Regions from separate parts of the Sporosarcina sp. NCCP-2331 genome, predicted to be linked through region 1. Evidence: predicted binding sites of a transcription regulator. Region 1 holds the regulator's gene; the other holds the start of a gene.
What was found. The regulator Rex, encoded in region 1, represses fermentation and respiration genes when NADH is low (regulators of the CRP and FNR family bind a similar motif). The targets are predictions, from matches to a motif close to TTGTGAAATATTTCACAA.
Positions count from the first base shown of each region.

Region 2: the regulator Rex is predicted to act here: its motif matches at 4,711-4,728, upstream of ric (iron-sulfur cluster repair di-iron protein).

Region 1 is NZ_BRCD01000018.1:3,735-9,751, reverse strand. Features, by position in the region: gene NCCP2331_RS11360 (CPBP family intramembrane glutamic endopeptidase) at 1-684, shown strand, start outside; gene dacB (D-alanyl-D-alanine carboxypeptidase/D-alanyl-D-alanine endopeptidase) at 722-2,212, opposite strand; gene tatC (twin-arginine translocase subunit TatC) at 2,343-3,146, opposite strand; gene NCCP2331_RS11345 (twin-arginine translocase TatA/TatE family subunit) at 3,164-3,355, opposite strand; gene NCCP2331_RS11340 (redox-sensing transcriptional repressor Rex) at 3,420-4,067, opposite strand; gene NCCP2331_RS11335 (ABC-F family ATP-binding cassette domain-containing protein) at 4,221-6,017, shown strand, end outside.
Region 2 is NZ_BRCD01000037.1:8,251-14,267, reverse strand. Features, by position in the region: gene NCCP2331_RS16485 (transglycosylase domain-containing protein) at 1-263, opposite strand, end outside; gene recU (Holliday junction resolvase RecU) at 260-901, opposite strand; gene NCCP2331_RS16475 (YppE family protein) at 1,089-1,466, shown strand; gene NCCP2331_RS16470 (DEAD/DEAH box helicase) at 1,459-3,723, shown strand; gene ric (iron-sulfur cluster repair di-iron protein) at 3,839-4,537, opposite strand; gene NCCP2331_RS16460 (5'-nucleotidase C-terminal domain-containing protein) at 4,830-6,017, shown strand, end outside.

The sequences.
Region 1 (6,017 bases):
ATGCAGATTGGCAGTATATTTCTGGCACCGGTACTCCTCTTGTATTTCACGGAGTTGGGGCTGCCAAAGGTGGAGGCCATTTCTCACGCTTTTGCTTGGACATTGTTTATCGTCAATACGATTGCGGCAATTATCTTCGTGATCATTTTAATTAAGAATAAAAAATTCATTCCAGTATTCAAAGGAAAGCCTGCTCATTTTGGTCAAGTACTTCTTTGGGGAATCCTTGGATTTTTCCTGGCAATGGCCGGTCAGATTCTGGGTGCTGCGATCGAGTCGCTGTTCGGCGTTACGGCAGGCTCAGAAAATACGGAACTGCTTTCGAATATTGCAAAGACAGCTCCGATTATTATCTTTCCCATGGTTCTGTTCGCACCGTTCCTTGAAGAAATCGTGTTCCGGCGTATTTTATTCGGAGGCCTCTACACGAAGACAAACTTCTGGATCGCTGCGATTGCGAGTGCGATCGTCTTTGCCGCTGTGCATAACGAATTGCAGCATCTGCTCATGTACTTGATGCCTGGACTCGCCTTTGCGTTTGTCTATTACAAAACAAAGCGTTTGCTCACGCCGATGATCGCGCACTTCCTGATGAATGGTTTTGTGACGGTCGTTCAATGGAACGCGGATAAATTGCAGCAGCTGCAGGATATGCAGCAGAGTATCATATCATTCCTAATGTAAAAAACTCCCCTTGCAAATTTATGCAAGGAGAGTTTTTTTATTGTGCCGCCATTACTTGTACCATCTTATCGATATCCGGTCTGGCAGTCGTTCTCGCGCCTTCTGTCAGGATACTGAAGATGAGATCTTCACCGTTCTTCGTTTTCACATAACCGGACAATGCGTCTGTATGATTCAGCGAACCAGTTTTAGCCAGCACTTTCCCCCGTACCAGAGGGCTTGTCAGACGGTTGCGCAATGTCCCGCCAAGCATGCGGTCATTTACACCGGATACCGGCAATGAACGCTCAAACGCCGGATACCATGGTTTAGACTGCACGGCAAATAATACTTCTGAAATTTTCTCGGATGGAATTTTGTTTTTATGCGACATACCGGACGCATCTTCCAAGTAGATCCCTTTTGTATTGATTCCTTCTTTTTCGATCGTTTCCTTCATTACCCGGATACCTGCATCCCAGCTGCCTTGGTTATATACTTTGCGTCCCATCGACTTCGCAAGGATTTCGGCATGAGAATTATTGCTGAGTTTCATAAATGGCATCATTAAGTAATACAAAGACATCGACCGGTTCGAGGCTAGCACCTGAGCATTTGCCGGAGTCTTGCTGCGGGACACTTTTGCCGTCTTGCTCAGGCTGATGCCCTGCTTTGACAGCGCGCGCATGAAGACATCCGCAGTATAGGCGCTGGGATTCGAAACCGTCACCCACTGGCGTTTGCCGTTCGAATTAACGGGCAAGTTGCCTGAAACGACAATCGTATTCGTTCCGTACTGCCGTGTCATCGAAACCGTATTGGGCTTGTTTTTCGGAACCGTGCGTGTACGGTTTACTATTTCGACGATATTCGTATGCGGCGTCAGTGTGACTGCAGCCGGTTTGCCGTTTTTCGTTGGTTTGGCTTCCACAATGGTGGTGCCTGAATCATAATCTTCATTCGGCGAGATGGTCAGCGCCGAAATCTGTGCTGCGTAGTAATGCGTTTCGTCAGATTTATAGATTCCGGGAGAAAGACGCTTTGTGTCGAACCACGTATCGTCCGCCACAATATTTCCTGTGACGGATTTGATGCCCGACTGGCGCAGTTCTTTTGCCATACGCTGCAGATCACGTTCCATTAATGTCGGATCGCCTGTTCCGCGCAAATATAAATGGCCGTTCAGCACGCCGTTTTTCACCGTTCCGTTTGTTAACACATCCGTCTCGAACGTATAGTTCTCTCCTAATACTTCAAGAGCTGTTGCAGCTGTCAGAACTTTAACATTTGACGCTGGTGTCACGCCCTGATCAGAACGATATTGATAGACTACTTTATTTGTATCTGCTTCTCTGACGACCACACTGCTCTTTGTGCCGCGCATGCGCTGGCTTGTGATCACCTGATTGATTCCTGCTTCTAAACCTTTATAGGACTGCTCTGCTGCAGCCGCTTGACCTCCTATAAAAGGAGTGTACATACTCGCCGTGACTAAAATTGCACCCAATACCCATTTACTCAGCCGTTGCCGAGTCTTTTTCGTGTTCATTGAAATACATATCCTCCCAATCTCGTTGTCTTTGCTAGTTTACCATAGGCTATCTTCCAAAAGAACCCGTCCCTGACAATTGTCATGACAAATTAAAAAAGTCCCCTTGCGTATGCAAGAGGACGGGCATTTATTGTTCATCTGTACGGTTCAGCACTTCGTCAATCTGACGCTGCTGTTCTGCTTTTGCTTCTTCGAGCAGCCGCAGACGTTCCGCTTTTTCATACTTCCGATAACCCAGACGGGAAATCACGATGCTGATCTCGTAAAGGATAAATAACGGAACTGTCACAAACAGATGCGATACGATGTCAGGAGGTGTAATGAAGGCAGCCAATACAAACAAGCCGAAATATGCGTACTTCCGCACCTTCACCAATGTTTTAGGTTCCAGCACTCCCAGACGGGACAGGAACAGGATGACGATCGGCAACTGAAAAACGAAGCCGAACGGCAATAAAATAGAAAAAAGAAACGAGAAGTATTCGTTGATGCCGATGGTCTGTTCAATATTTAATTGATCGGACAGATTAATCATAAATTTCATGATATACGGCAGCAGCACGAAATACGAAAAGCTGATTCCCCCAATAAACAGGAGAAAAGCGAAAGGAATGTACGACAGTGTAACTTTTCGTTCCAGCTCGCGAAGGCCTGGTGAGATGAACGCCCAGAACTGATACATGATGACCGGTGAAATAATGACGATCGCCAGAAACACAATGACCTTCAAATAAATCACGACCGGATCAATGACGTTAAATGCATTCAACACCACTTGTTGCGCCGGTGTATCATATTGTATGAAGTGAATGAGCGGCTTCGCGAAGAAGAAACCGGCAATCACGCCGACAATAAAGAAAACGACGATTACCATCAGCCGTTTTCGCACTTCATCTATATGTTCAATGATCGTTAAGTTTTTATCCGCCATCAGACTAACACCCTAACTTACCGCACTTCTTCTTTCTTGTCTTCGATCTTCTTTACGTCGTCATCGTCGTCAGCAAGACCTTTTGTTGCGTTTTTGAATTCACGCAATGAAGAACCGAATGCTTTACCGATTTCAGGTAACTTCTTAGGACCAAATATAAGCAATGCGATAACCGCAATAATTAACAAACTTCCAATGCCTGGAGCCATGATTGGTCACCTCCTCATAATATGTCTATTCTACACGAAAAGCCTTGTATTTGCTATTGCCGTGTCACTTTATTTGTGAATCTTTTACGTCATTTTTAATCAGGTAAATCAATGTCTGCAGCTCACCGGAAAGATCGATGCTCTGGATGCGGATGGTGTCCGGCACCGCCAGCCGCTCGGGAGTGAAATTCAATATCCCTTTCACGCCGGTCTGCGCGAGACGGTCGGTCAGTTCCTGCGCCACTCTCTTCGGTACAGTCAGAATCACCATTTCAATCCCGAGCTCCTGAATTTTCTCTTCCAGCCGTTCAGGCGGATAAATAGGGATATGATTCTTTTCTTCCCCTTCGTACGGTGCCTTCGGATCAAATGCCACTACAATTTTTGTGTTATGAATCTTTTGGAAATTATACTTCAGAAATGCATTCCCGAGACTCCCCACCCCGATCAGCGCAACATTGGCGCCTTCATCCTGATCAAGTGTCTCACGGAAGAACTGCAGTAATGAATCGACATCGTAACCGTAACCTTTACGCCCGAGTGCGCCAAAATGTGAAAAGTCTCTGCGGATTGTTGCCGCATCGATTTTCATGGCTTCACTTAATTCGCTCGATGAAATGCGCTGTACTCCAGCGTCTGCGTAGTTTCGTAAAAATCTATAGTATAAAGGCAATCGTTTCGTCGTTGCCTGCGGAATTCTATGTTTACCCACTGCTTTTTTTACCCCCAGTGTTGCTCCTTGACACCTCTTCAGAAAGAGGTTAGAGCACTTTTTATCGTACAGGAGAACACGGTCATTGTAAAGCCGATTATTGCATGGTACCGTGGATTCCATTAAACTTAAAAGAGAATAGAGGTGTGGGGCTTGATTATTTTACAAGTGAATGGATTGACCAAGTCTTTTTCAGGCACGGATTTGCTGGAAAACGTGCGTCTTGAGGTACAGCATCGGGACCGCGTAGCACTGGTCGGACGAAATGGTGCCGGAAAATCGACATTATTGAAAATCATAGCAGGAGAACTGAATGCCGATGAAGGCGATATTATCATTCCGAAAGGTGTGCAGGTCGGATATTTGGAGCAGCACAGCGGAATTAATTCGGAACTGACGATTTGGGATGAAGTGATGACCGTGTTTATCCCATTACGGCAAATGGAAGCACGTCTGCGTTCTCTCGAGCAGCAAATGGCCGATCCTGCTGTCTATGAGGACACGGACAGCTATACACGTGTGATGACGGAATATGATGAACTGCAGGTGTCGTTTAAGGAAGCGGGAGGTTATCAGTTTGAGGCGGATGCCCGTTCTGTTCTTCACGGCATGCGGTTTTATCCAGAGGACTTTGAAAAACCTGTTCATCTTCTGTCGGGCGGTCAAAAAACCCGTCTTGCACTGGCGAGAATGCTGCTGAGCAAGCCTGATCTTCTGATACTCGATGAGCCGACGAACCATTTGGACATCGAGACACTGAACTGGCTGGAGCGTTATTTGTCAGCTTACGAGGGAGCTATATTGATCGTTTCACATGACCGTTATTTCCTGGACAAAGTGGTGAATACGGTTTATGAAGTGTCCCGGCGCAAAGTGACAAGGTACAGCGGCAACTACAGTGCGTACCTGGATGAAAAAGCGAAGAATTATGAACGTGATCAAAAGATGTTCGAACAAGAGAAGGATGAACGGGCAAAGCTCGAGGAATTCATTCAGAAGAATATTGCACGGGCTTCGACTTCTAAAATGGCAAAGAGCCGGCGCAAGCAATTGGAGCGCCGGGACTGGATGGATTCTCCTGACGGCGATGAGAAGTCCGCCAATTTCTCATTTTCATTGGACCGGCCGAGCGGCAATGATGTGCTGTCCCTCGATGATGTGAAGATTGGATACGCAGAAAAACCTGTGTCACAGAACATTGCATTGCGTGTCTATAAAGGAGACCGGGTCGCTTTCGTCGGACCGAACGGCGTTGGTAAATCGACTCTCTTGAAAACGATCGTCAAGCGCAATGAGCTGCTTGGCGGAGAGATTCGCTACGGCACCAACGTGCAATTTGGTTATTATGACCAAAACCAGGCAACGTTAATCGGCTCAGGCACTGTTCTTCAGGAAATCTGGGATGACTGGCCTATGATGAATGAAAAGGATATTCGCTCCCTGCTTGGACGCTTCCTGTTTACGGGGGATGATATCGGGAAACTCGTCACTTCTCTTTCAGGCGGAGAAAAAGCACGGCTTTCATTGGCCCGGCTCATGCTCGAGAAATCCAACACACTGATTTTGGACGAGCCGACGAATCACTTGGACCTGGACAGCAAGGAAATCCTTGAAAATGCGCTGGACGACTTCCCGGGCACTATCCTTTTTGTATCGCACGACCGCTACTTTATCAACCGGCTCGCGACGAAAGTCATCGAACTGAGCGAAGACGGCGCAGTCGAATACTTAGGCGACTATGACTACTATATTGAAAAGAAAATCGAAATGGCAGAAATTGCAGCTGCGACAATGGTAGAACAGCGGGCCAAGGAACCGGCTGTTAAAAAGGAAGTTGCCGGCAAGGAGTTTCAGCGGCAGGAACGCAGACTGACGCGGGCCATCGCTGAAATTGAGAAGAAACTCGAGCAGTTTGATACAGAAATGAGCAAGTTGCAGGAACAGCTGCTT
Region 2 (6,017 bases), on a different contig from region 1:
AATTTCAGGAAAATCTCCCCGTTTGTATCGAGGAAGTTGGATGTCAAAGGATCTTTCAGTAATTCTTCATCTAAATCTGGTGCTGAACTTGCATAAAAGGCGAACAGTGAAGCGCCGCCCACCAAGATCACGAGACCTAAAATGAGGATTCCCATAATGATTTTCTTAAAAATACCTTTTGGTGTCTTTTTGCGCGGCTTCTTTTTCTGCTGCGACTCCTGCTGTTTCCTTCTGGCCGTTCTCGAGTTTATATTGTCACTCATATTTCTTCCTGCCTTTCACTATCTAAATCTAGTCTTTTTTGCTGTATCCACTGCTGAACCGCCTGTAAATAGTCCAGTCTGGGCTGGTAACCAGTTTCAATCTCAATTGAACATTCTTCAATTTCGTCAAGCGTGATCGACTTCCTGCCGCCGTCTTCCATTCGGTTCCATAAAGGAAGAAATACATCAAACGGCAGTAAGAAATAGCGGCCAAGCGAGCTGAAATTGACAATGAAAAAAGCCAGCCCCGATTGATCGATCACTTGTTTCATATGTTCTACTTGATGCAAATGAATGTTTTGCAGAGGCAGAGAGGTTTTATTTTTCGTCTCTTTTGCTTCGAAATCCATGTAATAACCGTTCCACACGCCATTATAGTCGGTTGTGGAAGGGGTGCGGAAATAGGCTTCTGTAATGACTGCAGCACTCCTTGCGGGATACCGCACATTGACAATTTGTATCGGCACCGGTTTTTTATGGATGACGGCCAGTCTGTGGGCCAGGTAGTATTCATTTGTATCGTTTAACTCATCCTCTAATGACTTACCCCGATTGCTGAATGAATAGTCATGAGTTTTCTTTTTATTTGCAGATACGGCAGGGGTGTACTTTTTTCCGTTTGGATAACGAATTGCCAAATTGACCACCTCGTACTCTCAATCATACCATACACGTTATTTGACGAGTTACTAAAAAGAAAGTTTCACAGGTCTGACATGGATGGGTTCTTAGATGGTTTTGGAATGTTTGTTCGCAGAAAGTGGAGAGACAGAAGCTTTTCTGATAAAATAAAGTTAGTGAACGAACGAAGAAGGAGTTTTTGCAATGAGTCTAGCAGATGATACAAACAAATTGCTCGCCATTTGTGATGAATGTGAAGAGCGTTTTTATACAATGAGAGAAACGGATCACGACCCCGAGTTTTTTGCAGAGGTGAAACCGTACGCAGACCTCAGTCACCAGGCGATTGCTGATTGGGCCGCTGAAATGAAAGAGTGGATCAGTAAAGCAAAGCCAAAATATGTACATGCTGTTCAAGTCGATTCGACAAAAGATGCCATGACACAGTTCGTCGTGCAGTCTTTTTATAAAGCGACGGGCAAGAAGCGGTTCATCTTATCTATTAATGCAGCCCGTTATACGCTGCAAACCGTTTTAACTGCCCTTGCCAATGAAAAAAGTGAGGAACAGCCGAATGAGTAAACTGCATATTCCTGACCTGATTCAGCAGATGTTTAACGATGCACGTTTCGGGCCGAATATTTCTTATATTGAGACGCAGAAAGAACAGCAGGCAGTTGTGGCCGATTTCCCGCCTGAGCTGCATCCTTCCATTCGGCAGGCGCTGGCAGATAAGGGAATTACACAGCTTTACAGCCATCAGCGTCAGGCGTTCGATGCGGTGCGTGAAGGCAGCTCGATTACCGCTATCACACCGACAGCATCCGGAAAATCACTTTGTTATCATCTACCGGTGTTGCAGTCGATTCTGGATAATCCGTCTTCGCGTGCGCTTTATCTGTTTCCGACGAAAGCATTGGCGCAGGATCAGCTGGCGGATCTGCATGATTTAATCGAAGCGAGCGGCGAGAAGATTTTGAGTCATACATATGACGGCGATACGGCACCGGGTTTGCGTTCGAAAGTACGGAAGTCAGGGCATATCATTCTGACCAATCCCGATATGCTGCATTCCGCCATATTGCCGCATCATACGAAGTGGATTTCATTGTTTGAAAACTTGAAATATATTGTAGTCGATGAGCTGCACACCTATAAAGGCGTGTTCGGGAGCCATGTCGCGCACGTTATGCGCAGACTGCAGCGGATTTGCCGATTCTACGGCAGCGATCCGATTTTCATCTGTACTTCTGCGACAATTTCCAACGCAAAAGAATTATCAGAGAATCTGACGAATAAAAAAATGGTGCTGATTGACAAAAACGGTGCACCCCGCGGAAAGAAACATTTTGTATTCTATAATCCGCCGATTGTCCATGATGTGTTTGGAATTCGGAGAAGTGCTGTGCTGGAAGTCCGTGATCTCGGTGCGTTTCTTTATCAGGAACATATCCAGACGATCATTTTCGCACGCAGCCGTGTCCGAGTAGAAATGCTCGTTACTTATATGAAGGAACTGACAAAAAAGAAGTTGTTTGATGAGACGGTGATGGGGTATCGCGGCGGTTATCTGCCGTCTGAACGCAGGAAGATTGAAAGTGGACTGAAAAACGGACAGATCAGAACCGTCGTCAGCACAAATGCACTGGAACTAGGAATCGATATCGGTCAGCTGCAGGCATGCATCATGACAGGGTACCCCGGCAATATCGCGAGTGCACTGCAACAGGCGGGAAGAGCGGGCAGACGCCAGGAAGACGCGCTCATCATCTATGTAGCGCAATCCATGCCGCTTGATCAGTACATCATCAAGCATCCATCGTATCTGCTTGGACAGCAGCCAGAAGAGATCCATATTCATCCTGATAATATGCTGATTTTAATGGACCATCTGAAGTGTGCTTCATTCGAACTGCCATTCAGTTCGACGGAGACGTACGGTGAATTTGAAGTGCAGGACTTGCTGGCATTTCTCCAGAGCGAAGGCGTACTGCTGCAAACTTCGGATAAATGGCACTGGATGACGGACCGTTTCCCCGCAGGAGAGATCAGCCTGCGTTCGGCATCTCAGGAAAATGTCATCATCATCGATCAGACATTCCCGAAAGAAACCCGTGTCATTGGAGAAATGGACCGCTTCAGTGCCATGACCTTGCTGCACGAAGAAGCGATTTATCTGCATCAAGGAACGCAATATCAGGTCGAGAAACTGGATTGGGAAGAGAAAAAAGCCTACGTCACAGTAGTGGACGTTGACTATTTCACCGATGCCAATCTCGCAGTGGAATTGAAAGTAATCAGTGAAGATAAGAAAATGGACGAAGAAGAACGTTCATGGGCATACGGCGATTTGGCAGTGCTTGCGATCCCGACGATATTTAAGAAGATTAAATTCGACACCCACGACAATATTGGATCAGGCCCGATATCACTGCCTGCAGAAGAACTGCATACATCAGGCACCTGGATGGCATTCGATGTACCGGAAGGATGGGACAAAGCCGTCCTGACAGACGCCATGAGTGCGGCCGCTTATACGATTCAGTCACTGATCCCGCTGTTCATCAAATGCGACCGCAGTGATATCCATGTCGTGCCACAGGTGAAAGCCATCCACACACATAAGCCGACATTTTTCATCTATGACAGCTACCCCGGCGGAATCGGTCTGAGCGAAAAAATTTACGGCAGCTGGAACGAGCTGCTGACGATGGCGGCGGAACATGTGGCCGAGTGCCGCTGTGAGTACGGATGCCCGGTTTGTATTGGTGCGCAGGAAGCAGGGCAGACGGAGAATAAGTCGAATGCCGAGCAGTTGTTAAGGGATTTGGCGGGTTAATGGCGAAAGTTTTAAAAATTGCTTACATCTAAATTAATATAAAAAAAGACTGCATACTCAAAATCAGAGTACTGCAGTCTTTTCTGGTTTAACTTCAATAACAGGGGGACGATCATCACATTGCTTTCTGTACTCGCTCAAACAGCACATTGTTTTCCAAATGAACATGAGTGAAAGTGTCTTTTTCGAACTCCTCGAGGCGTGCGTAGACGAGACGGTACGTTCCGCAGGCTTCTTTTGGAGGTGTAAAGTTATTTGTGATTTCTCTCAGTTCATGGAGAAGCCGTCCTGCATTGTCGTGTTCAGTTTCAAGCTCCGTGACATGCGGTTTCAGCTGCTCCTTCAATTCAGCTGTGGGATTTTCCAAAAACTCAAGAATAAGCGGAAAAACGTTTTGATCTTCATTGTCTGTATGATCGATCAGCTCCGCACGCAGTAATTTAAAGATTTCCTGGATGCGCAGCAGGTGGGGCTGTGTGTCTCCGTGAACGCGCGCGACTTTTGTGACATAGGGGGCAAGCAGCGGCAATTCTTCACGCAGTCCGGCATGATATTTTTCTTGAATATATGCGACTAGTGTTTTATCACCAAAGTCTGAAGGTTCCATTTGCTGATGCAATTCTTTTTTCTTTTCGATTTCATGCACATCTGTTAAGACATTGTGAGGATCCAGCTCGCGTTGTTCGGCTGCTTCCTTTAGTGATATTTTTCCGCCGCAGCAGTAATCGATGCGAAGGTTTCGAAACAGGTCGGCGCTTTGAGGTAACATCGTGACAATTTCAGAGACATTGAGGTCGAGCGTTATTTGTGACATATGAACTCCTCCTATGAATGTAATTGATAACTATTCTCACATCTATCATACTGAATCTTTAGTGAGTGGGATAGTAGGGAAATGCCTAATTCATGCACGAAACGGCTATATAGCTGCCCGAGTTTTTTAATAGGATACATAGGCTGTTGGAAAGATGAATAACCTCCTCAGACTTGTGCCAATTATCACAACACTGTCTTGACATCATTCGGCTCTCTAACTATACTTAGGGAGATTATGAGATGATAGCATCTAAGTTTATTACGTTACTATTTTGAGGAGGCAGAAGTAGATGAAAAATAAAAATGTACGCAGGTTCGGTTCTACATTCGCAGTTGCTGGTGCAGTTGTATTAGCCGGCGCATCGGTCGGTGCGGCAGAGCAGTGGTATGCTGACGTTGCAAAGGACAATACGCATTACGAAGGGATCAAGGCTCTGACGGAACAGGGGATTATCCGTGGTTATTCCGAAAATCAGTTTAAGCCCGGTAATTCAATTGAACGCCGCCATGCAGCGCTAATTCTCGCAAAAATGGGTGATTTCCAAGAGCCGTCAAATGTGGCTGACGTCTTAAAACAGTATAAAGATATTACAGCCAACAGTTTTTATGCGAAAGAAATGGCAACGCTTACACATGCGAAAGTATTTAAAGGGGATGAAAAAGGAAACTTTAATCCTACTCAGGCCCTGACACGCCAGCAAATGGCATCTGTACTGGTAAATGCATTGAATCTTGAAAAATACGATAACGGCGAGAAAGTGAATGTTAACTTATCGAATGTAGGCGAGTCGCATAAAAAAGGCGTACAAATTTTAGCAAACCTAGGTTTGACTGATCAGTTGACTGATTATAGACCTAATGAGCCTGTGACACGCGGGGCATTTGCATCGTTCATTCACCGCGCGAATCAGCTGGTGAAGCCTGAACAGCCTGAACAGCCGGAGCAGCCTGAAAAACCTGGTGAGGCTGACTTTACATTATCATTGATGCATATGAATGATTCACACGCGCGCGTTGCGGAAATGCCTAAAGCGATTACGGCAATTAAAGAAATCCGCAAAGAGAAACCGGAAGCCCTGCTTCTTCACGGCGGCGACGCATTCTCCGGAACCCTTTATTTCACTGAGTTTGAAGGACAAGCTGATATGGAACTCATGAATTTGATGGGTCTTGATGCGATGGTCTTCGGTAATCATGAATTTGATTTAGGCGACAGCGAAAATGGTCATCAGGCACTGGCAAACTTTGTGAAAGGCGCCAACTTCCCTGTGCTTGGAACAAATATCGATTTCTCTGCAGATCCCATCATGAAAGATATTGTAAGTGAGACGGAATTTACAAGTACTCCTGCATTGGGAGAAATTCATAAAGGGCTTATTAAAGAAGTAAACGGAGAGAAAGTAGGAATCTTCGGATTGACTACGGAAAGCGCAGAATTCGTCTCCAGTCCAAAAGCAGTTAAGTTTTTAGATTACAAA